4 regions of the Allobosea vaviloviae genome follow, and region 2 is predicted to be linked to each of the others. Evidence: predicted binding sites of a transcription regulator. Region 2 holds the regulator's gene; each other region holds the start of a gene.
The links. The regulator LexA, encoded in region 2, represses DNA repair genes until DNA is damaged. The targets are predictions, from matches to a motif close to TGTTCNNNNTGTGTTCNG.
Positions count from the first base shown of each region.

Region 1 (5,725 bases), 2.6 Mb from region 2:
GATTTGCCGGCTGATCGTGGCCGCGAAAGACCTCAAATGCCATGGCTCGTCTTGCCCCTGCGCCGCCGATGCTGGCGATGGGAACGCTAGCGCCGGCGATTTAACAGGATCGCGACAGAACTGCGTCAGCGTTATGACGCCGTCTCAAGCGCTCAAAGTCAACATCAGGCCGCCTTCGACATGGTCGAGCCAGCGCTTGAGCGCGGCGCGGTCGAGAGGCTTAGCCAGGCAATCATCCATGCCGGCGGCCTGCGCGGCGCTGCGATCAGCGGGCGAGACATTGGCGGAGACGGCGATCAGCGGCAGTTTTGCGCCGGCTTTCGCCTCGGCCTCCATGGTGCGGATGATGCGCGCGGCCGAGAGCCCGTCGAGCTCCGGCATGCGGATATCCAGCAGGACAAGGTCAAGCGCTGTCGCCTCGCCATTCAGGCTGGCCGCGACATGGCTGATGGCTTCGCGCCCGTTGCGGGCCCAGATCGCGGCGCAGCCGAGCCGCTCCAGCGTCCGTGTCGCCAGCAAGGCGTTGATCTCGTTGTCCTCGGCGACGAGCACGGTGAGCCGCGGCGCGACCGGGAGTATGGGAGCGGGCGCGTCCTGACGCGAATCGGGCAAGGGCAGGGCGGCTTCCGGCCGCGGCGAGAGGCGCTCATAGAGCGAGCGCGCCCGCACCGGCTTCATCAGGAACCCGGTGAAGCCCTGCTCGCGCGGCACGCCGAATTGCCGCCGCTCGGTCGGGGACAGCATGATCAACCGTTCGCCCGGCCCGGCCTGGCGCGCCGCTTCCGCCAATGCGCGCGCCGCCTCGGGACCGATCGACTGATCGATCAGGATGGCATCGTAAGTTGCGTCTTGCCGCAGCAGGGCGAGCGCTCCGTCGGGCCCGGTTGCCAGCATGGCCGTGGCGCCCGTGGTCGCGATCGTGTCCGCCAGAAAGCGTCCGGCGAAGGGGGCGGCCGAGACGACAAGCACGCGCCGCCCTTGCCAGTCCGGCGGGGCCAGGATCGTGCTGGCTTCAGCCGCCGCAAGCGGGAGGTGGACGCGAAAGAGCGCGCCTTCGCCAGGCCGGCTCTCGACGCCGACCTCGCCGCCCATCAGCGCCGCGAGCCGCCGCACGATGGCAAGACCCAGCCCCGTGCCTTCATGGCTGCGCGTGGCGGTGTTGTCCGCCTGCTCGAACTCGTCGAAAATCGCCTTCTGCCGGTCTTCCGGGATGCCGGGCCCGGTGTCGGAGACGGTGATCTCGATCATCTCCCCGGCGCGATCGAGGCGGATGCCGACGCCGCCATGCTCTGTGAACTTGATCGCATTGCCGACGAGGTTGAGCAGGATCTGGCGCAGCCGGTCGCGGTCGCCGACCAGGCGGCTGGGCAGATCGGGGGCGAGATAGGTCGCGATGTCGAGGCCCTTCGCCTGGGCGCGCGGCGCCATCAATTCGCCGACGGTCTCGACCAGCGGGCCGAGATCGAAGGGCGCCACGGATAATTCGAGCTTGCCGGCCTCGACCTTGGCGACGTCGAGGATGTCGTCGACGAGCGAGAGCAGCGCCTCGCCCGAGGTCCGCAGAGCGCCGACATAGGTGGTCTGCTCGGGGTCGAGGCGGGTGTCGCCGAGCAGATCGGCCATGCCGAGGATACCGTTGAGCGGCGTGCGGAATTCGTGGCTGACGGTGGCAAGGAAGCGCGATTTTGCGTCACTGGCGCTCTCGGCCCGGGCGCGGGCCTCGACCAGTTCCTGCTCGCCGGCGATGCGGGCGGTGATGTCGCGGCCGACGCGCTGCAGTACGGTCTTGCCGAGCGCGACCGGCACGACGGTCTCGACCCAGGAGATCCAGCGCTCGCCTTCGAAGGTCGCCAGGCTCTCGTCGAAGACACGGGCGCCGTCGCCCAGCGCCAGGGCCGGCCGGCAGGCGATGCGCCTCGGTTGCGCCTGGCTGCCGATGACCTCGGCCTCGCTCAAGCCGAGCAGGGAGGCATAGCCGGCATTGGCGTAGACGATCCGGTCGCCGTCGCGGCGCACGATCAGGTCGCCCTGCGCCTGGATCAGGCTGCGATAGCGCTCCTCGCTATCGGCCAGCGCCCAGAGCCGGTCGTTCAGTGTCTCGATGTCATGGGCGAGTTCGGTGGCCTGGCGCACGATGCGGTCGCGCTGCCGCGCCATCTTGAGCGCGAACAGGATTGCGAGGATCGCCGTTGCGACCGCCATCCAGAATGCCAGCGATGATGAAGGGAAAGCCATGTTCCCTGTGTATCATCGCCCTATTGAGAAAGAGTTGGTTGGATCGTCGAAGTTTAGCGATCGAATGGCATGAAACGTTAACCCTGCGGGCGTTCCGGAGATCGTCGCGTGCCGGAAACACGATGCGGGACCGTGCCGTCCTGGCTCGGAAACACTCCGTCATCCCTGGGCTTCGCGCAGCGAAGTCCCGGGATCCATCGGAGGGCTCCGGAGTTTTATGATGGATCCCTGGGACGCCCTTCGGGCGCCCAGGATGACGGTGCGTCTCTGGCCCGGGACCGCACCAGCCCAAGATCGCACCAGCCCAAGATCGCACCAGCCCAAGATCGCACCAGCCGAAGCGTCGCAAGCGAGCGCTGTCCATCGAAGCCAAGACTCACGCCGCCTGCGCGACCTGGTCGATGCGCGAGCGATAGGACAGGGCCTCGGCCAGATGGATGCGCCCGATCTTGGGCTCGCCGTCGAGATCGGCCAGCGTCCGGGCCACCTTCAGGACACGGTGATAGGCTCGCGCCGTCAGGCGCATCGCGTCGGCGGCGTCCCTGAGCAGCTTGAGGCCGGCATTGTCGGGCCGCGCGATCTCGTCCAGCACCGTCGCCGGGCAGGCTGCGTTGGTCGAGATGCCGCCGAGACCGAGCGCCTCGAACCGCGCCGTCTGGAGCCGCCTTGCCGCGGCGACGCGGGCCGCAACCTCGGCCGAGCCCTCGCTCGGGCGCGGCAGGATCAGGTCGGACGCCGTGACCGCCGGCACGTCTATGGTGATGTCGATACGGTCGAGCATCGGCCCGGAGATGCGGCTCTGATACTGCGCCATGCAGCGCTCGTTCTGCTGGCGGCGACAGGCGAAGCCCGGCTCCGTCGCCTTGCCGCAGCGGCATGGGTTCATCGCCGCGACGAGCTGGAAGCGGGCCGGATAAACCGCGCGATGATTGGCCCGCGAGATCAGCACGTCGCCGGTCTCCATCGGCTGGCGCAATGCGTCGAGCGCCTGCGCCTGGAACTCCGGTAATTCGTCGAGGAAGAGCACGCCGTGATGGGCGAGCGAGATCTCGCCGGGCTTGGCCTGCAAGCCGCCGCCGACGAGCGCCGCCATCGAGGCCGAGTGATGCGGCGCGCGGAAGGGCCGCCGGTCGGTCAGGGCGCCGTCGGCGAGATGGCCTGCGACCGAGAGCACCATCGAGACTTCCAGCAATTCGCGCGGGTTCAGCGGCGGCAGGATCGAGGGCAACCGGCTCGCCAGCATCGATTTTCCGGCGCCGGGCGGCCCGTTCATCAGGAGATTATGACCTCCGGCCGCAGCGATTTCGAGGACGCGCTTGGCGCTCTCCTGGCCCTTGATGTCGGCAAGATCGGGCAGGGAGCCCGATTGCCGCGCCACCGCCGGCTCCGGCCGCGCCATCACCTGCGTGCCCTTGAAATGATTGGCGAGCTGGATCAGCGAGCGCGGGCTGAGGATGTCGATATCGGCGGCGGCCCAGGCCGCTTCGGGGCCGGACGCCGCCGGGCAGATCAGTCCCTGGCCCCTGCCATAGGCGGCGATCGCGGCTGGCAGCACGCCGGCCACTGCCGTGATCGAGCCGTCGAGCGCGAGCTCGCCCAGGACCGTGTAGCCCGCCAGCGCATCCGCCGGGATCGCCCCGATCGCCGCCATCACGCCGAGCGCGATCGGCAGGTCGTAATGGCTGCCCTCCTTTGGAAGGTCGGCCGGCGCGAGATTGACGGTGATGCGCTTGGCCGGCAGCGCCAGCCCCGAGGCGATCAGCGCGGCGCGCACCCGCTCGCGGCTTTCGGCCACGGCCTTGTCGGGCAGGCCGACCAGGATGAAGGCGACGCCGCCCGGCGTCACCTGCACCTGCACATCGACGGCGCGCGCCTCGATGCCCTCGAACGCCACCGTCGCGACCCGCGTCACCATCAGCGCCACCCCTTGCCCTTGCGTGAGGCTAATCGAGCTTCAAACCACACGCAAGAACATATCGGGAACTTATGCTCGCTTATTCATGCTGGTGCGGCGCGCAGGCTGCCGCGGCTATGTGTCCGGCGCGCAACGGGAGCGCGCATCTCCGCCATAGGCGACGAGCGCTGGAAATGGTTCAAAGCTGTTATGATCGAGACAGAACGCCTGCTGCTCCGCCCGCCCGTCCTGGATGATTTCGAGGCGAGCTACGCGCTGCTTTCCGACCCCGCGGTCATGAGCTTCATCGGCGGGCCGCTGTCGCGGGAGGAGAGTTGGCATCGCCTGCTGCGCTATGCCGGGCACTGGTCGCTGCTGGGTTACGGGCTTTTTGTCATCATCGAGAAGGAGAGCGGCCGCCTCCTCGGCCAGACCGGGCTCGCCGATTTCCATCGCGGCCTCGGCGAGGTGTTCGATCCCTATCCGGAAGCCGCCTGGATCACCGCGACAGCGGCGCATGGCCGTGGCATCGCAGCAGAGGCCGTGGGCGCGGCTCATGCCTGGTTCGACGCCAATCGGCCGCAGACCCGCACCGTCTGCATCATCAATCCCAACAATACGGCCTCGGTCCGGCTGGCCGGAAAGCTGGGCTATGCGCCTTTCGGGCAGGCCTCCTACAAAAGCGCCGAGGTCACCATGTTCGAGCGCATCCGGCTCTAGTGCCCGCCCTTTCCGCCATGCCCCTCGCCGGAGATCCTGTCGGTCCAGGCCATCACCAGCCCCGACACCACGAAGACGACGTGAATCGCGACGAGCCAGGTCAGGTCGCGGTCGGAGGAGGCTTTCACATTCATGAAGGCCTTCAGCACCTGGATCGCCGAGATCGCGACGATCGAGGAGATTAGCTTCAGCTTGAGGCCGGAGAAGTCGATCTGCGACATCCATTCCGGCCAGTCGCGATGCGCCTTCGGATCGATCTTCGAGACGAAGTTCTCATAGCCGGAGAAGATCACGATGACGATCAGCGAGCCCGTGAAGGTCAGGTCGACCAGCGAGAGCACGCCGAGGATCACGTCGGATTCGGTCGCGGAGAAGACATGGCTGATGAAGTGCCATGCCTCCTGCAGCGCCTTCACCAGCAGGCCGCCAAGCGCAATGACGAGCAGCACATAAAACGGCGCCAGCAGCCAGCGGCTGGCCGAGAGGAAGGTCTCCAGCACGCGCTCAGGGACTGATGGCGTGAAATCGGGCGCGGTCTCCGCTTCGGTCTGATGCTGTGCCATCCTGTGCCCCCTGATGTGCTCTCTCCTCCTGCCATGACGTGAAGAGGCCCCGCAGGCAAGCCTGCGGGGCCTCGTTCTAGTCTGGTTGGAGCATCAGGCTTCGACACTGAGGCCGATCTGGCAGGCGACGCCGGTGCCGCCCAATCCGCAATAGCCGGCCGGGTTCTTGGCGAGATATTGCTGGTGATAGTCCTCGGCGAAGTAGAATTCCGGCGCGTCGAGGATTTCGGTGGTGATCGGGCCATAGCCACGCTGGCTGAGCGCCTGCTGATAGTCGGCTTTCGAGCGTTCGGCGGCCTCGCGCTGCGCGGCC
Region 1 is NZ_CP017147.1:1,861,165-1,866,889, forward strand. It holds gene olsB (l-ornithine N(alpha)-acyltransferase) at 1-43, opposite strand, end outside; gene BHK69_RS08710 (ATP-binding protein) at 145-2,235, opposite strand; gene BHK69_RS08715 (YifB family Mg chelatase-like AAA ATPase) at 2,612-4,150, opposite strand; gene BHK69_RS08720 (GNAT family N-acetyltransferase) at 4,340-4,849, shown strand; gene BHK69_RS08725 (TIGR00645 family protein) at 4,846-5,412, opposite strand; gene msrA (peptide-methionine (S)-S-oxide reductase MsrA) at 5,506-5,725, opposite strand, start outside.
Region 1: the regulator LexA is predicted to act here: its motif matches at 4,203-4,220, upstream of BHK69_RS08715 (YifB family Mg chelatase-like AAA ATPase).

Region 2 (5,725 bases):
CCTTCTCGCGCATCTCGTCGAGCTCGGCCGGCGTCGCATAGCAATGATAAGCCCTGCCGGCAGCCAGCATCTGCTGCGCCACCTCGCGATGCCGCTCGGCGCGGGCGAATTGGTAGACGGTGTCGCCATCCCAATCGAGCCCGAGCCAGCTCAACCCGTCGAGGATCGCGGCGATCGCCGGTTCGGTCGAGCGTTCGCGGTCCGTGTCCTCGATCCGCAGCAGCATCTTGCCGCCGTGGCGGCGCGCATAGAGCCAGTTGAACAGGGCCGTCCGCGCTCCGCCGATATGCAGGAAGCCGGTGGGCGAGGGGGCAAAGCGCGTGACGACCGCATCACTCATGAAGGCTGGGCTCCGGCTGGGCTGATGAAACGGCAGCCCAAGGCAAAACAGGAAGGGAAGGGAAAAACGGGACAATCCACCGGTCATGGCATGACAGCCGGCGTGGCCCCTGTAACATGGCTCGGCCGCCCGCGTTAAGCGCAAGATCGCGGGCGGGCTGGGGAAGGGGCGGCGGTGCATACAGGACCGTCAGAGCGGGTGAAATCACGCGGCGCACTGGCCGGCGTCCTGCCGTCGCGCCTGCCCGTCTCCTGGCCCGGCGGCGGTGTCAGCCTGGCATGGCGGGGTTGGCTCGGGCAGGCGCGACAGGCCTTCGCCGCCGAGGCGGAGCGCCGGCGGCTCTTCCTCTGGTTCCCGGTCATGATGGGCATCGGCATTCTGCTCTACTTCGCCGGCGACCGGGAGCCCGCGCTATGGGCGCCGCTTGCCGGCGTCGCGCTTGCGAGCGGCCTCGCCATAGCTCTGCGCCGGCGGCAGCTCGCCTTGCCGGTTTGCCTTGGGCTGGTCGCGGTCTTCGTCGGCTTCTCGGCAGCGACCTGGCGCACCGCGACGATCATGGCGCCGATCCTGGATCGCCCGCGCACCGGCCAGCTCACCGGCTATGTCGAATCCGTCGAGGCGCGCGATGCCGGCGCTCGCCTCGTCGTGCTGGTCACCGGGATAGCCGGCGTCGAAGCGGAGCGACGGCCCAAACGCGTCCGCGTCAACATCAAGGCGGAGACAGTCGCGCCGGGAGACCATATCACGGCCAATGCGCGCCTTCTGCCGCCGCCTGGTCCGGCGCGACCGGGCGGCTATGATTTCGGCCGCGACGCGTTCTTTCGCGGCATCGGAGCGGTCGGCAACATCCCCGGCAAGATCATGCTGACGCCGGCGCCAGGCCCGCCTCCGCCCGAACTCGCGAGAGCCGTTCTGATCGACCGCGCCCGCAACGCCCTGACCGCCCGCATCGCCAGCGTCGGGGGCGGGCAGGCCGGCGCGATGGCGGCAGCGCTGGTGACCGGCAAGCGCGGTCTGATCACGGAAACGACCAATGCCGATCTGCGCGCGGCTGGCATCTACCACATCGTCTCGATTTCGGGCCTGCACATGGTGCTCGCCGCCGGCACGATCCTCTGGCTGGTGCGGGCGCTGCTGGCGCTCTCGCAGACGCTGGCCCTGCATTGGCCGATCAAGAAGATCGCCGCCGTTGCCGCCATGATCGGAGCAACCGCCTATTGCATCTTCTCCGGCTCCGATGTCGCAACCGTCAGGTCATTGATCATGACGCTGGTCATGCTCGGCGCAATCCTGATCGACCGCCCGGCGCTGAGCATGCGCAACCTTGCCTTGGCGGCCATCATCGTCTTGCTGCGCGAGCCCGAGGCGCTGCTCGGGCCGAGCTTCCAGATGTCATTCGGGGCGGTCGCGGCGCTGATCGCCTTTGCCGAGCGCTGGGAGGAACGCAATCAGACCGCGCCGCCATCGCCATGGCCCTGGCCGCTGCGCCCACTCTGGATCGCCGCCAGCGGCACCGTCATCACAACCCTGCTGGCGACGGCGGCGACGGCCCCGTTCGGCGCCTATCATTTCCAGACCTTCAATCCGTTCGGGCTGCTCGGCAATGCGCTCGCCTTGCCCTTCGTCTCGCTGTTCGTCATGCCAGCTGCGGTGTTCGGAGTGCTGGCCTACCCCTTCGGCCTCGACTGGCCGGCCTGGTGGCTGATGGGCGCCGCCTCCGAGGTCGTGCTGCGGCTGGCCCACTGGGTCGCGGCGATCGATCACTCGACGCTGATCATTCCCGCCTTCGGCGAGGCCGCGCTGGTCTGCCTTGCAATGACACTGCTCTGGCTGACGCTGTGGAGCACCAAGCTTCGGTTGCTAGCCATTGTGCCGCTGGTGATGGGCGTCACGGTCGCGGCCAAGCCGGACCGGCCGGATATCGTCATCGAACGCGACGGTTCCGGCCTCGTCGTGCGCGGAGCCGATGACCGTTTCATTCTGGCCGGCCGGCCAAGCAGCTTTGTGCTGCAACAATGGCTCACCGCCGATGGCGATGGGCGGCAGCCCACGGATGCGAGCCTGCGCAAGAATGCGGCTTGCGATACGCAAGGCTGTGTCGTCACCGCTCGCAACGGCCGCCGGATCGCCTATGCGAAAGACCGGCTCGCCGTCATCGAGGATTGCCTGCGCGCCGACCTCGTCGTCACGCCGATACCCTGGTCGGCTCCCTGCGCAGCGAAGCTGGTCGACCGGACGGCCCTGAACCGCGACGGCGCGACCTCCCTCATCGGCACTGCAGGCGGCTGGCGCACGATCCAATCGGAACGGCAGGACGCCGATCGCCCTTGGATGCGTAAGCGCACGGCGACAAGCCCAAGGCCCTCGCAGCCGCCTCCTGCGCGGCAGCCGGAGAGGAGCGATACGGGCGATGTGGCAGCCGAGCCCGACCGGATTCAGTAGCGCCGCATCAAATTGACCAAGCGACCCTGGATCTTGACCCGATCAGGGCCGAGCACACGGGTTTCATAAGCCGGGTTTGCGGCTTCAAGCGCGATTGACGAGCCACGTTTGCGCAGGCGCTTCAGCGTCGCCTCCTCGTCATCGATCAGCGCCACGATGATGTCGCCGGTATTGGCGGTGTCCTGCCGGCGGATGACGACGGTGTCGCCGTCGAGAATGCCGGCCTCGACCATCGAATCGCCGCGCACCTCAAGCGCGAAATGCTCGCCGGCGCCGAGCATGTCCGCCGGCAGTGCCACACTGTGGCTCCGGCTCTGGATCGCCGAGATCGGCGTGCCGGCCGCGATCCGCCCCATCACCGGGATTGCGATCGTGGCCCGCGCCTCCTCTTCGGGATTCGGCGCCGGGCGCGCCTTGCCGAGGCCGCCGCCCTGGCCGAGGCCGCCTTGCACGATGGAGGGGCTGAAACGCGGGCGCGCGCCTTGTGGCGTGCCGACGCCATCGGGAAGCTTGATCACCTCCAATGCGCGGGCGCGATTGGGCAGCCGGCGAATGAAGCCTCGCTCCTCCAACGCCATGATCAGGCGATGAATGCCGGATTTCGAGCGGAGATCGAGCGCGTCCTTCATTTCGTCGAAGGAGGGCGGCACGCCGCTTTCACGCAGGCGTTCCTGGATGAAGCGGAGCAATTCGAATTGTTTGCGTGTCAGCATGGTCCCCGCCAGCGCCCGCGGCGCGAATTCGAAACAAATCACGAACATCATACACGTTCGTGTTGTGTTCCGCAAGCTAACCTAGCGGAGGCGGATGATCCGGCAGGGTGCGCCTTCTTTTGCCGGCTCTGCATAGGCCGGGCGAATGACCAGCGCCCGTGCGCGCGCCAGATTGCCCAGCATCGAGGAATCCTGCTTGGTGAAGGGGGTGGCGAGCCAGCCCGACTCGATGTGTTGAAGATCGGCGCGCAGATAATCTTCACGCTCATCATTAGCCGGCATATCGATTCCGAGAATCGCCGGTTCGCTACGGTCGCGCGCGGGATCGGGCATGCCGAGGAGCGCCTCGATCAACGGCGCCACGAACAGATGCCCGCAGACGATCGACGAGACAGGGTTGCCGGGTAGGCCGACGGCGACCATGGCACCAAGCCGACCCATCATCATCGGCTTGCCCGGCCGCATCGCGATCTTCCAGAAGCCGAGCTCCATGCCCTGGCGCTTCAAGGCTTCCTGCACAAGGTCATGCGCCCCGACCGAGGCGCCGCCGAGCGTGATCAGCACGTCAGCGCCGGCTGCTCGCGCCCGTTCGATCTTGGCGGCGAGATCGGGATGATTGTCGCGCGCGATGCCGAGATCGAAGGCCGTTCCGCCGATCTCCTCGACGATCGCGGCCAGGGAATAGCTGTTTGAAGCGACGATCTGGTCGGGCCCGACCGTTTCGCCCGGCAGGACGAGTTCGTCCCCGGTCGCCAGGATCGCGACCAGAGGCTTGCGCCGAACCGGCAGGGCAGGGTGTCCGGCTGCTGCCGCGAGGCCGAGCGCGGCACTGTCGAGCCGGCGCCCTGCCGGGAGGAGGACGTCGCCTTCCCGAAAATCGAGCCCGGCCGGGCGGACGAAACGCCCCGGCTCGGCCCCTTCGCGGACGCGGATGACCGGGCCGCCGACACCATCGGCATTCTCCTGGATCAAGATCGTATCGGCACCGTCGGGCATAGGCGCGCCGGTGAAGATGCGAATCGCCTCGCCGGGCCCGACCGTCCCTGCAAAGGCGCGCCCGGCAGCCGATTCGCCGATAACGCGCAGTTCATTTGCCGGCATAAGATCTGCGGCTCGGGCCGCGTAGCCATCCATGGCCGAATTGGCGAAAGGCGGCTGCGTTCTGAGCGCGACGATATCGGCGCCCAATACGCGCCCGGCGCAGGAGGCGAGCGGAACGATCTCGACGGGTGTCGGTCCGGGAACGCTGTCGAGCAGCGCCTGCAGCGCAACCTTGACCGGGGTCAGGCTCATGCCGGCTGCTCCGCCTGGTAGACGCCGGATTTCCCGCCGGATTTATGCACCAGCCGGATGCCCTCGATGTGCATCGCGCGATCGACCGCCTTGACCATGTCGTAGACTGTGAGACAGGCGACGCTGACGGCGGTGAGCGCTTCCATCTCGACGCCGGTCTGGCCCTTCATCTTCACCTCGGCGCGCACGCGCACGCCGGGCAATGCTTCGTCAATCGTAAGATCGACGGCGATCTTGCTGATCAGCAGCGGGTGGCAAAGTGGAATCAGTTCATGCGTGCGCTTGGCCGCCATGATGCCGGCAAGCCTTGCGGTGCCGAGCACGTCGCCCTTCTTCGCATCGCCGCGCCGCACGATCTCGAGCGTGGCTGCCTGCATCACCACATTGCCTTCGGCGATGGCGATACGTGTCGTCTCGGCTTTGTCGCCGACATCCACCATATGCGCCTGGCCCTGCGCATCGAGGTGGCTGAGGCCGGTCACGCCGCGGCCTCCTTGCCTGGACCGGCAAGCAGAGCGCGCGTCGCCTGCGCAACATCCGCCTGGCGCATCAGGCTCTCGCCGACCAGGAAGGTTTCGACGCCGACGCGCCGCAGCCTGGCGATATCGGCGGGGCCGAAGATACCGCTCTCGCCGATGATGATCCGGTCATCGGGAATGCGCGGTGCCAGGCGTTCGGTGACGGCGAGATCGACATGGAAGCTACGCAGATCGCGGTTGTTGATGCCAAGCAGGCGGCTGTCGATCTCTAGCGCACGATCGAGCTCGGCTTCGTCATGAACCTCGACGAGAACGTCCATCCCGAGGCTCTGTGCCGTGGCGTTGAGCTCGCGCGCCGTGGCGTCGTCGACGCCGGCCATGATGATCAGGATGCAATCGGCGCCCCAGGCCCGCGCCTCGAACACCTGATAGGCGTCGTAGAGGAAGTCCTTGCGCAG
Region 2 is NZ_CP017147.1:4,411,716-4,417,440, reverse strand. It holds gene gltX (glutamate--tRNA ligase) at 1-340, opposite strand, end outside; gene BHK69_RS20165 (ComEC/Rec2 family competence protein) at 539-2,782, shown strand; gene lexA (transcriptional repressor LexA) at 2,776-3,495, opposite strand; gene BHK69_RS20155 (molybdopterin molybdotransferase MoeA) at 3,577-4,788, opposite strand; gene moaC (cyclic pyranopterin monophosphate synthase MoaC) at 4,785-5,270, opposite strand; gene trpC (indole-3-glycerol phosphate synthase TrpC) at 5,267-5,725, opposite strand, start outside.

Region 3 (5,725 bases), 870 kb from region 2:
GGTGCTCGATGTCGACCTCAAGCGCCGCAACGGCGTGCCGCTGCCAGTCAGGCTCCATCATCAGGTCGCGTTCGGCAGCGACGGCCGCGCCGGCCCCTCGCGCACGCTGGTGCTGAACCGCACCTCCGGCGAGGCCGGCTCCGACGGCCGCAGCGACGCCGAGGTCCGCTTCGCCCGCTTCTTCCACTCCACGCCGATGGCGATCGCCACCGTCGACAAGGCCGGCGCCATCCTGCGCTCCAACGCCGCCTTCACCCGCTTGACGCAGGCCGGGCCCCAGCCGGCGGCGATCCAGGACCTGGTCACGCCGAGTGCGGCCGAGCTGCAGCGCGCCTTGTCGGACGCGATGGATGGCCGCTCCGACATCGCCCCGCTCGACGTCACGCTTGCGGGCGAGGACGGGCGCTCGGCCAGGCTCTACCTCTCTCCCGTGGCGGCCACTGAGGATGGCGACGGCGAGCGCGCCATCGTCTACGCGCTCGAGACCACCGATGAGCGCAAGCTCAAGGACAATATGGACCAGGCCGGCAAGATGCAGGCGGTGGGCCAGCTCGCCGGCGGCATCGCACACGACTTCAACAATGTGCTGCAGGTCATCATCAACGCCTCGGAGTTCCTGCTCGCCAGCCATCGGCCGACGGATCCCTCCTTCCCCGACATCATGCAGATCAAGCAGAACGCCTATCGCGCGGCTGCTTTGGTGCGGCAATTGCTCGCCTTCTCGCGCCGGCAGACGCTGCGCCCGCAGGTGCTCGAACTTGGCGACGTGCTCTCCGATCTCTCGCTGATGCTGAAGCGCGTGGTCGCCGACAAGGTCGGCCTCGATGTCCGCCAGGGCCGCGACCTCTGGCCGGTCAAAGCCGATCTCGGCCAGCTCGAACAGGTCATCGTCAATCTCGCAGTTAACGCCCGCGACGCCATGCCCGATGGCGGCAAGCTGACGGTGCGCACCCGCAATGTCGCAGCCGCCGATGCGGCGGGCTTCGGCCATGCCGCCTTGCCGTCCGACGACTATGTGCTGCTTGAGGTCGAGGATACCGGCACCGGCATCTCGCCCGAGCATCTCGACAAGATCTTCGAGCCCTTCTTCACCACCAAGGAGGTCGGCAAGGGCACTGGCCTGGGCCTCTCCATGGTCTATGGCATCGTCAAGCAGACCGGCGGCTTCGTCTTCTGCGATTCCGCCGTCGGCCGGGGCACGACCTTCCGCATCTTCCTGCCCAGGCATGTGCCGAGCGCCGAGGAGATCGCCGCCGAGGCCGCCGCCAAGGAGGCGCCCAAGAAGCTCGCCGCCGACCATACCGGCGCCGGCGTCATCCTGCTGGTCGAGGACGAGGATGCGGTCCGCGCGCTCAATGCCCGCATGCTGGTCTCGCGCGGCTACACGGTCCACGAAGCGGCCTCGGGCGTCGAGGCGCTCGACATCTTCATGAAGCATGACGGCCGCATCGACCTCGTCGTCTCCGACGTGGTGATGCCGGAAATGGACGGCCCGACCCTGCTCGGCGAACTGCGCCAGCGCAACCCGGCGACCAAGGTCGTCTTCGTCTCCGGCTACGCCGAAGAGGCCTTCCGCAAGAACCTGCCCGAGGGCGAGGACTTCCAGTTCCTGCCCAAACCCTTCACGATGAAGCAGCTGGTCGAGACAGTGAAGGCGGCGATGGGGTGATCCGGACGGGTCGCGGCCTCGCCGCAAGCCCCGTGCCTGACAGACTCGGATTCACGGCCAAGAACTCTGGTGCATCTCTCCGATTACACCATCCACCATTCACGCGATCAGGGTCAGGTGGACCAGGCCTTGCTTGGGCGCTGCGTCACGAGGCCGGAAGACGTTTGATCATATGTTGAGTGATCATCGGGGCTGACAACCACGTTTCCACCGGAACGCTATGACGCTGCGGCCGCGCGACAGCGATCGGTCGTGAGGTAGCGACGTCTGCACCGCCCGGAACTTGCACGGTTCGGTTGAGTTGAACTGCATCTCCAGACGGCAAAACGAAGTCTTGGCACCGAAATCTTGGCACCGAAGTCTTGGCAAAACGAGATCGTGGCATGAGCCTCCCCACTCCACGACGAACGCGTCTCTCCGGCGGAACCGAGCTTGCATATGTCGCTGCGGGCGATCCATCCAACCCGGCTTTGCTCCTTCTGCACGGATTTCCCAGCTCGGCACATACGTTCCGCGACGTCATTCCGGGACTGGCGCGCGTAGCCTATGTGATCGCGCCCGACCTCCCGGGCCACGGTCAGTCCGACGTTCCACCGACGCCCTCCTTTGCAGCGTTCAGCGATGCAATTTCAGAATTGCTGGCCCAGCTCCGGATTGGGCGCCGCTTCATCTACCTGCATGATTGGGGCGCCCCTGTGGGCCTGCAAATCGCCATGCAGGCCCCCGAGCTGGTTTCGGGCTTCATCATCCAGAACGCCAACGCGCACCGAACCGGCTTCGGACCTTTATGGGACGCGACTTTAAAGTTCTGGTCGGAACCGACAAAAGAGAACGAGGCGGCCGCAACCGTCCACCTGACCTTCGAGTTCACGCGCGAGCAATACACGGGCGGCCTGCCGGAGGATGTCGCCGCCACGATCAAAGGAGAGCCTTGGGTCGAGGACTGGCGGGTGATGAATCGTCCCGGCCGCATGGAGACCCACCGCGCGCTCATCGCCGACTACAAAAACCACGCCGCGCGTTTCGACGCGATCGCCGCCTATCTCGAAAAATGGCAGCCGCCTGCACTCATGTTGTGGGGCCGTCACGACCCATTCTTCGACATCGCCGAAACGCTGTCGTGGATGCAGGATCTGCCGCGCATGGACGCGCATATTGTCGATGGCGGACACTTCTTGCTCGAAACGCACGCCGAACCCGCACTCGCCCTCATGATCGAGTTCATCAAGCGAACACAGGCGAGACTGAGCCAAATTCCCTGAGAGAATGCCTGCAAGCTCGTCCTGGCGGCCTGTCAGAGCGCGGCTCGCGCCACCGCTGCGTTGCCGAGACCAATGACGACCTCAAGCCGTTCGTCCGAACCGGGCCATGTGACTGCTCTTGACGATGCCTCACGATCCCTGGCGAGGGCGCTCGGCTCTCGTGGCCGAGCCTACGGCGTAGTTCCTGGCCAGAATCGACCGGCGAATTCCGGACCGCCGCACCACGGGCAGCCGGAATGGAGCAAATCCAGAAACGCGGCGAATTGTGAGAACAAAAAAAGAACTTGTTCATGAGAACAAACCATGACCATATATCGTCATGGCGCGCATTGAGATGTGGTCGCGCCCCTGCCATAAGGAGCGCAATCCGTGAATCAGGCGAATCTCAAGCTCGTGGAAGGCTCCTCGATGGACAAGGCCAAGGCGCTGGACGCAGCGCTCTCGCAGATCGAACGCGCCTTCGGCAAGGGCTCGATCATGCGGCTGGGCAAGAACCAGCAGGCGATCGAGATCGAGACGGTTTCGACGGGTTCGCTGGGCCTCGACATCGCGCTCGGCGTCGGCGGCCTGCCGCGCGGCCGCGTCATCGAGATCTACGGGCCTGAATCCTCCGGCAAGACGACGCTGGCGCTCCACACCATCGCCGAGGCCCAGAAGAAGGGCGGCGTCTGCGCCTTTGTCGATGCCGAGCATGCGCTCGACCCGGTCTATGCCCGCAAGCTCGGGGTCAATCTCGACGACCTGCTGATCTCGCAGCCCGACACCGGCGAACAGGCGCTGGAGATCACCGACACGCTGGTGCGCTCGGGCGCGATCGACGTGCTGGTGATCGACTCGGTTGCCGCATTGACCCCGCGCGCCGAAATCGAGGGCGAGATGGGCGATGTCCAGCCCGGCCTGCAGGCCCGCCTGATGAGCCAGGCGCTGCGCAAGCTGACCGCCTCGATCTCGCGCTCGAACTGCATGGTCATCTTCATCAACCAGATCCGCATGAAGATCGGCGTGATGTATGGCTCGCCCGAGACCACCACCGGCGGCAACGCGCTGAAATTCTACGCCTCGGTGCGCCTCGATATTCGCCGCATCTCGACGCTGAAGGACCGCGAGGAAGCGACCGGCAACCAGGTCCGCGTCAAGGTCGTGAAGAACAAGGTCGCCCCGCCCTTCAAGCAGGTCGAGTTCGACATCATGTTCGGCGAGGGCATCTCCAAGGTCGGCGAACTGGTCGATCTCGGCGTCAAGGCCGGCATGGTCGAAAAATCCGGTGCCTGGTTCTCCTTCGACAGCCAGCGCCTCGGCCAGGGCCGCGAGAATGCCAAGGCTTTCCTCAAGGCCAATCCGGATGTGGCGGCCAAGATCGAGGCGACGATCCGGCAGAATTCCGGCCTCGTCGCCGAGCGCATCCTCGACCAGGCGACCCCGACCGACGACGACCTCGACGAGGGGGAGGCCTGAGCTTCAGAGCAGGATGCGAAAAACTGGGCACCGGTTTTTCGCAATCGATCCTGCTCTCACTCTTAGATGAGAGACGGATTCAGATTTCAGCGGGCGGCCGGTCGGGCCGCCCGCTTTCGTTTGCCGCCAAGGTTTCGTTTGCAGCCAAGGCTTTGAGGAAACATCTCGCGCTTTGGCTCTCTCGACAGGGGCAAGCCGCCTGCAAGAGCAGGATGCAAAAAAATGTGGGAACCGGTTTTTCGCAATCGATCCTGCTCTCACTCTGAGATGAGAGACGAATTCAGATTTCAGATGGGATCACTTTGTGATTCCATCTGAAATCATCCGGCTCTAGAACGCTGATGTCGCCGGGAAGCGCCCCGGCCCCGTCCTGAACCAGAGTTTCCAATTGCGATGAGCGGCGTCAACGAGATCCGGTCCACCTTCCTCGATTATTTCAAGTCGGCCGGCCATGAGGTCGTCGCCTCGAGCCCGCTCGTGCCGCGCAACGACCCGACGCTGATGTTCGCCAATTCGGGCATGGTGCAGTTCAAGAACGTCTTCACCGGCCAGGAAAAGCGCCCCTATGCTCGCGCCACCACGGCGCAGAAATGCGTGCGCGCCGGCGGCAAGCACAATGATCTCGACAATGTCGGCTACACCGCCCGCCACCACACCTTCTTCGAGATGCTGGGGAACTTCTCCTTCGGCGACTATTTCAAGGAGCAGGCGATCACTCACGCCTGGACCCTGATCACGCGCGAATTCGGCCTGCCCAAGGACAAGCTGACCGTCACCGTCTATTCCGAGGACGACGAGGCGCATGCTCTCTGGAAGAAGATCGCCGGGCTGCCGGATTCGCGGATCATCCGCATCCCGACCTCGGACAATTTCTGGCGCATGGGCGACACCGGCCCCTGCGGCCCCTGTTCCGAGATCTTCTACGACCATGGCGACCATATTCCCGGTGGTCCTCCGGGCTCGCCCGACGAGGATGGCGACCGCTTCATCGAGATCTGGAATCTCGTCTTCATGCAATATGAAGAGGCAGCGGGCGGCATCAGGACCGACCTGCCGCGCCCCTCGATCGACACCGGCATGGGGCTGGAGCGCATCGCCGCCGTACTCCAGGGCACGCATGACAACTACGCCATCGACCTGTTCGCGGCCCTGATCAACGCCATCGCCGAGCTGACCTCGGTGGCGTCGGATGGCCCGATGAAGGCAAGCCACCGCGTCATCGCCGACCATCTGCGCTGCTCTGCCTTCCTGATCGCCGACGGCGTGCTGCCCTCCAACGAAGGCCGCGGCTATGTGCTGCGCCGGATCATGCGGCGCGGCATGCGCCATGCCCAGCTGC
Region 3 is NZ_CP017147.1:5,278,891-5,284,615, forward strand. It holds gene cckA (cell cycle histidine kinase CckA) at 1-1,669, shown strand, start outside; gene BHK69_RS24350 (alpha/beta fold hydrolase) at 2,053-2,931, shown strand; gene recA (recombinase RecA) at 3,301-4,386, shown strand; gene alaS (alanine--tRNA ligase) at 4,780-5,725, shown strand, end outside.
Region 3: the regulator LexA is predicted to act here: its motif matches at 3,199-3,216, upstream of recA (recombinase RecA).

Region 4 (5,725 bases), 2.4 Mb from region 2:
TCCTGAGAAGGTTGAAACCATGGACATCACAGCCCTGCGCGCCCTCCAGGCCCCGCTCAAGGACCAGTATCGCGAGACGCCCGATGCGGCCGTCATCACGCTGAAGGCGCGGGGCGAGCTCGACGACCAGCACATCGCCTGCAAGGTCGAGACCGGCCGCGCCATCGCGCTTGCCGGCCTGCATCCGGCGACTGGCGGTTCCGGTGCCGAGCTCTGCTCCGGCGATATGCTGCTGGAGGCGCTCGTTGCCTGCGCCGGCGTGACGCTGAAGGCGGTCGCGACCGCGCTCGAGATCGACTTGAAGAAGGGCACTGTCCGGGCCGAGGGCGATCTCGATTTCCGCGGCACGCTCGGCGTCGCCAAGGACGCGCCCGTCGGCTTCAAGGCGATCCGCCTCTCCTTCGACGTCGAGACCGACGCCCCGCAGGAGAAGCTTGACACGCTGCTGAAGCTGACCGAGCGCTATTGCGTGGTGTTCCAGACCTTGAACGTCAAGCCGGAGCTCTCAGCGGCGCTGACGCGCGGCTGACGCTAGGGTAGTTGCCGCAGCGTTCGCTCAGCGGATCGTGATCCGGGCCGGGCGAGATGGCGGGAGCCGGTCACGTCTTCGCAGACTAAAAGTTTGAGAGCATTGCTCCAGCGAAAAACCGGTGCCCACTTTTTTGCGCAATGCTCTGAAGGAAGGACGCTCCATGCGTATCGCCACCGCAGCCGCCATTCTGTTCGCCCTGGCAGCGCCGGCCAGCGCCCAGCAAGCGGGCGTTGCCGCCTATGGGCCCCGGTTGGAAGGCTTCGATTACGCCTATCCGGTCAAGATCCACGGCTTCACCTCGCAGCGTCAGCCGCTCGAGATGGCCTATCTCGACATTCCGGCGAGCGGCCAGGCGAATGGTCAGACCGTCATGCTGCTGCATGGCAAGAATTTCTGCGCCGGAACCTGGGACGCGACCATCAAGGTCCTGACGCAGGCCGGCTACCGCGTCGTGGCGCCCGACCAGATCGGCTTCTGCAAATCATCTAAGCCGCCGGGTTACCAGTTCAGCTTTCAGCAATTGGCGGCCAATACGGCGGGGCTGCTGAAGGAACTCGGCATTCAGCGCGTCATCGTTGTGGGGCATTCAATGGGCGGCATGCTCGCGGCCCGCTATGCGCTGATGTATCCTGGGACGGTCGAGCGCCTCGTGCTGGTCGATCCGCTCGGGCTCGAGGACTGGCAGGCGAAGGGCGTTCCCTATGCCACGCTCGACGCGGCCTTTCAGGGCGAGCTGAAGACCAGCTCCGAGAGCATCAAGGCCTATCAGCAGCGCTTCTACTACAACGGCAACTGGAAGCCCGAATACGACCAATGGGTCGCGATGCTCGCGGGGATGTATGCCGGCGACGGCAAGCAGGCCGTCGCCTGGAATCAGGCGCAGACCTCCGACATGGTCTTCACCCAGCCGGTCGTCCATGAATTCCCGAATATCCAGGTGCCGACGACCCTGATGATCGGCGGCAAGGACCGCACCGCTCCGGGAGCCAACCGCGCCACGCCCGAGCTGCAGAAGACGCTCGGCCTCTATCAACAGCTTGGACGGGAGGCCGCCAAGGCCATTCCCAATGCGCGGCTCGTCGAATTCCCCGAACTTGGCCACTCCCCGCAGGTCGAGGCGCCCGAGGAGTTTCACAAGGCGCTGCTCCAGGTACTCAGGTAAGGGCAGCTGCTCAAGTAAGGGTTAGAGCGCCGGCGAGGCCAGGCTCACTCCGCCGCGGCCTTCAGCGCCAGCCCCTTGGCGAAGGGCAGCGTCGGTTCGGCTGCCTTGGCGTCGTCGAATTCAAGCGCGCCGATCCTCTCGCCGCGGCTGGCGATCTTGCCGGCCGAGGTACGGATGCCGGAGACATCCTCCTGGGCCTGGCGGAAATGCTGGTCGAGTTTCTCGGCCCGGTCGCCAAGGCGGCGCACATCGGCGAGCAGCTTGCCGACTTCGGACTGGATCACCTGCGCCTCCTCGCGCATGCGGGCGTCGCGCACCAGCGACTGCATCAACTGGATCGCGAGCGCCAGCAGCGAGGGCGAGACGATCATGATCCGGGCGCGATGCGCCTTCTGGATCACATCGTCGAAATGCTCGTGCAGATCGGCATAGATCGATTCCGACGGCACGAAGAGCAGGGCCAGATCCTGCGTCTCGCCCGGCAGGAAGTAACGCTCGGCGATGTCCTTCACATGCACGCCGACATCATTGCGGACGCGCACGCCTGCCGCCTTCTTCGCCTCGTCGCCGCGCGCCTCGCGCAGCATGGTGAAGCTTTCCAGCGGGAATTTCGCGTCGATCACCAGGCCGCGCCCGTCGCCGGGCAGCGTCACCATGCAGTCGGGCCGCTTGCCGTTGGAGAGTTGGGGCTGGAAGGCGAAGAAGGCGGCGGGCAGCCCGTCGCGGATGATCGCTTCCATGCGACCCTGGCCATAGGCGCCGCGGGCCTGCTTGTTCGAGAGCACATCCTTCAGCGTCACCACCTCGGAGGTGAGGTCGGTCAGGTTCTTCTGGGCGGAGTCGATGACGGCGAGCCGCTCCTGCAATTTGCCGAGGCTCTCCGAGGTCTGGCGGACATTCTGCTCCAGCCCGGCGCCGACCTGCTGGCGCAAACCATCCATCCGCTCGGCGACGAGGCGGGCGAGATCGCCCTGCCGCGTCGAGAGGATCTCGGCCATCGACTGCAGGCGGCCTGACAGCTCTGCCTGGCTGCGGTTCATTTCGGCGACCTTGTCGTCCATCTCGCGGGCGCGCTCAGTCGCCATGGCGGCCTCGAGCGCGCGCCGTGAGGCGCCGCGCCAGGACGAGACGACGACCAGCACGAGCAGGAGGAGACTCAAGCCGGCGAAGCCGAGCGCGGCCTCGGCCCAGGTCACGGGACGGTCGAGCAGGATGAAGGCGATCTCTTTCATCGGAAGAGCCTAGCAGATTCGGGTGATGATTCCGAACGAAAGCGGAACAGTTTGACCGCTTGCGTACAAGTGCTTATGTCGCGGCAACCTCGAAAAATTCCGCGCAGAGCCCCCATGGCCATTCGTCCACTCGTTATCCTGCCCGATTCCGTCCTGCGTCAGGTTTCTGCGCCGGTCGATACGATCACTCCCGAGATCAAGACGCTCGCCGCCGACATGCTGGCGACGATGTATGACGCGCCCGGCATCGGGCTCGCCGCGATCCAGATCGGTGTGCCCAAGCGCATCGTGACGATCGATCTCTCGAAGAGCGATGACGAGGAGAAGGTCCCGATGGTCTTCGTCAATCCGGAGGTGATCTGGACCTCCGAGGAGATGAGCACCCATGAGGAGGGCTGCCTCTCGATCCCCGAATATTACGAGGAGATCGAAAGGCCAGCTTCGATCAAGCTCCGCTATATGGATCTCGACGGAAAGACCCAGGAGATTGCCGCCGAGGGCCTGCTCGCCACCTGCCTGCAGCATGAGGTCGACCATCTCAACGGCGTGCTGTTCATCGATTATCTGTCGCGGCTGAAGCGCGAGCGCGTGACCAAGCGCTTCGCCAAGGTCGCCAAGCGCGAAAGCGCGGCGTGAGTGCAAAGGCTACGGTTGGGGTCATGTTCAGCGTATGAGCTTACGCGTCATCTTCATGGGCACGCCCGATTTCGCCGTGCCGACCCTGACCGAGATCATCGGGCAAGGCCACGAGGTCGTGTCCTGCTACACCCGCGCCCCGGCGCAGGCTGGGCGGGGGCTCGATCTCAAGCCGTCGCCGGTGCAGCGCGCGGCCGAGCGCTTCGGCATCCCCGTCTTCACGCCCAAGACCCTGAAATCGGAAGAGGCGCTCGAGACCATCGCCTCGCATCAGGCCGATGTCGCGGTCGTCGTCGCCTATGGCATGATCCTGCCCCAGGCGATCCTCGATCTGCCGGAGCTCGGCTGCCTGAACCTGCACGCCTCGCTGCTGCCGCGCTGGCGCGGCGCGGCTCCGCTCCAGCGTGCCGTCATGGCCGGCGACGCCGAGAGCGGCGTCTGCGTCATGAAGATGGAAGCCGGCCTCGACACCGGCCCCGTTGGCATGGTCGAGAGCTTGATGATCGGCCCGGACATGACGGCGGGCGAATTGCACGACCGGCTGGCGCCGCTGGGCGCGGATCTGATGGTGCGCGCGCTGGCGGCACTCGGCCGCGGCGGCTTGCGCTTCACGCCGCAGCCGGAGGAGGGCGTGAGCTACGCCGCCAAGATCGGCAATGCCGAGGCGAAGCTGAACTGGGCGCGCCCGGCCAAGCAGGTTCATGACCTCGTGCGTGGTCTCTCGCCCTTTCCCGGTGCTTTCGCCGAGATCGATCTCGGCAAGGGCCCGGAGCGATTGAAGATCTTGCGCACGGCGCTGGCGGGTGGGGCGGCCGAGCCCGGCACCTTGCTCGACGGCGAGGGCACCGTCGCTTGCGCGGAGGGCGCGGTGAAGCTGCTGCAGGTCCAGCGCGCCGGCGGGCGACCTGTCACCGGGGCGGAATTCCTGCGTGGGACGAAGCTTACGGCCGGCGCGAAGCTCTAGAGCGTTTTCGAGCGAAGTGGACACCGGTTCGCGTGAAGAAAACGCGTCAAAACAAGGAGCTAGAGCATTTTCGCGATTCGTAGAAACGCGGAAATGCTCTAGAGTATGAGCATGACGTTGCCCGAAAACCGCCGTGCATTGTTCGGCATCAGGCTCTGATGCCGCGCTACAAGCTCGTCATCGAATATGATGGCACGCCGTTCTCGGGCTGGCAGCGCCAGCTCAACGGGCCGTCGGTGCAGCAGAGTGTCGAGGAATCGATCGAAGGCTTCTGCGGTCATGCCGTGCGCCTGCATTGCGCCGGCCGCACCGATGCCGGGGTGCATGCGACGCATCAGGTCGCCCATGTCGATCTCGACAAGGACTGGCGCAGCGACGTCGTGCGCGACGCGACCAATGCGCGGCTGAAGCACCTGCCTGTCGCCGTCGTCAGCGCAGAGATCGTGCCCGGCGATTTCGACGCCCGCATCTCGGCAAAGCGGCGCTATTACATCTACCGTATCCTCGACCGCCGCGCCCAGCCGGCGCTCGATCGCGACAGGCTCTGGCATGTTCCGATCAGGCTCGATCACGAGGCGATGGACCGCTCGGCCAAGGCCCTGCTGGGCCATCACGACTTCACGACCTTCCGCGCCGCCGAATGCCAGGCCAACAGCCCGATGCGCACGCTCGACCGCTTCGACGTCCGGCGCGAGGGAGCCGAGATCGTGGCCTATGTCCATGCCCGCTCCTTCCTGCATCATCAGGTCCGCTCCATGGTCGGCTGCCTGAAGATGGTCGGGGCCGGGCGTTGGCCGGAAAACAAGCTCGGCAAGGTCCTGGCGGCGCGCGACCGCTCGCAATGCGCGGCGCTGGCGCCGCCCTCGGGGCTCTATCTGGCGGGCGTGGATTACTAGAGCAGCATGACCTGATTTGGAAACACCGCCGTCATTCCAGAGCGATCCGCAGGATCGAGCCCTGAACCCATAACCACGGAGTTGCAAGATCGGGTGCTACCGCCGTCGCGCCTTACCCGTCCCCACCTGAGGATATGGGTTCCAGGCTCAGGCCTTCGGCCTGCCCCGGAATGACGGCGTGGTTCCAGTAGAGCAGGGTGCGAAAAACCGGTTCCCGCTTTTTTGCACCCTGCTCTAGAAGCCCCACAGCCCCAGCAGCCGCGCGAGGCCAAACTGGCCAAGGAAGCTGGCGCAGACGATCGT
Region 4 is NZ_CP017147.1:2,027,664-2,033,388, forward strand. It holds gene BHK69_RS09500 (OsmC family protein) at 20-529, shown strand; gene BHK69_RS09505 (alpha/beta fold hydrolase) at 693-1,694, shown strand; gene BHK69_RS09510 (DNA recombination protein RmuC) at 1,739-2,926, opposite strand; gene BHK69_RS09515 (peptide deformylase) at 3,041-3,562, shown strand; gene fmt (methionyl-tRNA formyltransferase) at 3,597-4,526, shown strand; gene truA (tRNA pseudouridine(38-40) synthase TruA) at 4,685-5,422, shown strand; gene BHK69_RS09530 (hypothetical protein) at 5,657-5,725, opposite strand, start outside.
Region 4: the regulator LexA is predicted to act here: its motif matches at 2,958-2,975, upstream of BHK69_RS09510 (DNA recombination protein RmuC).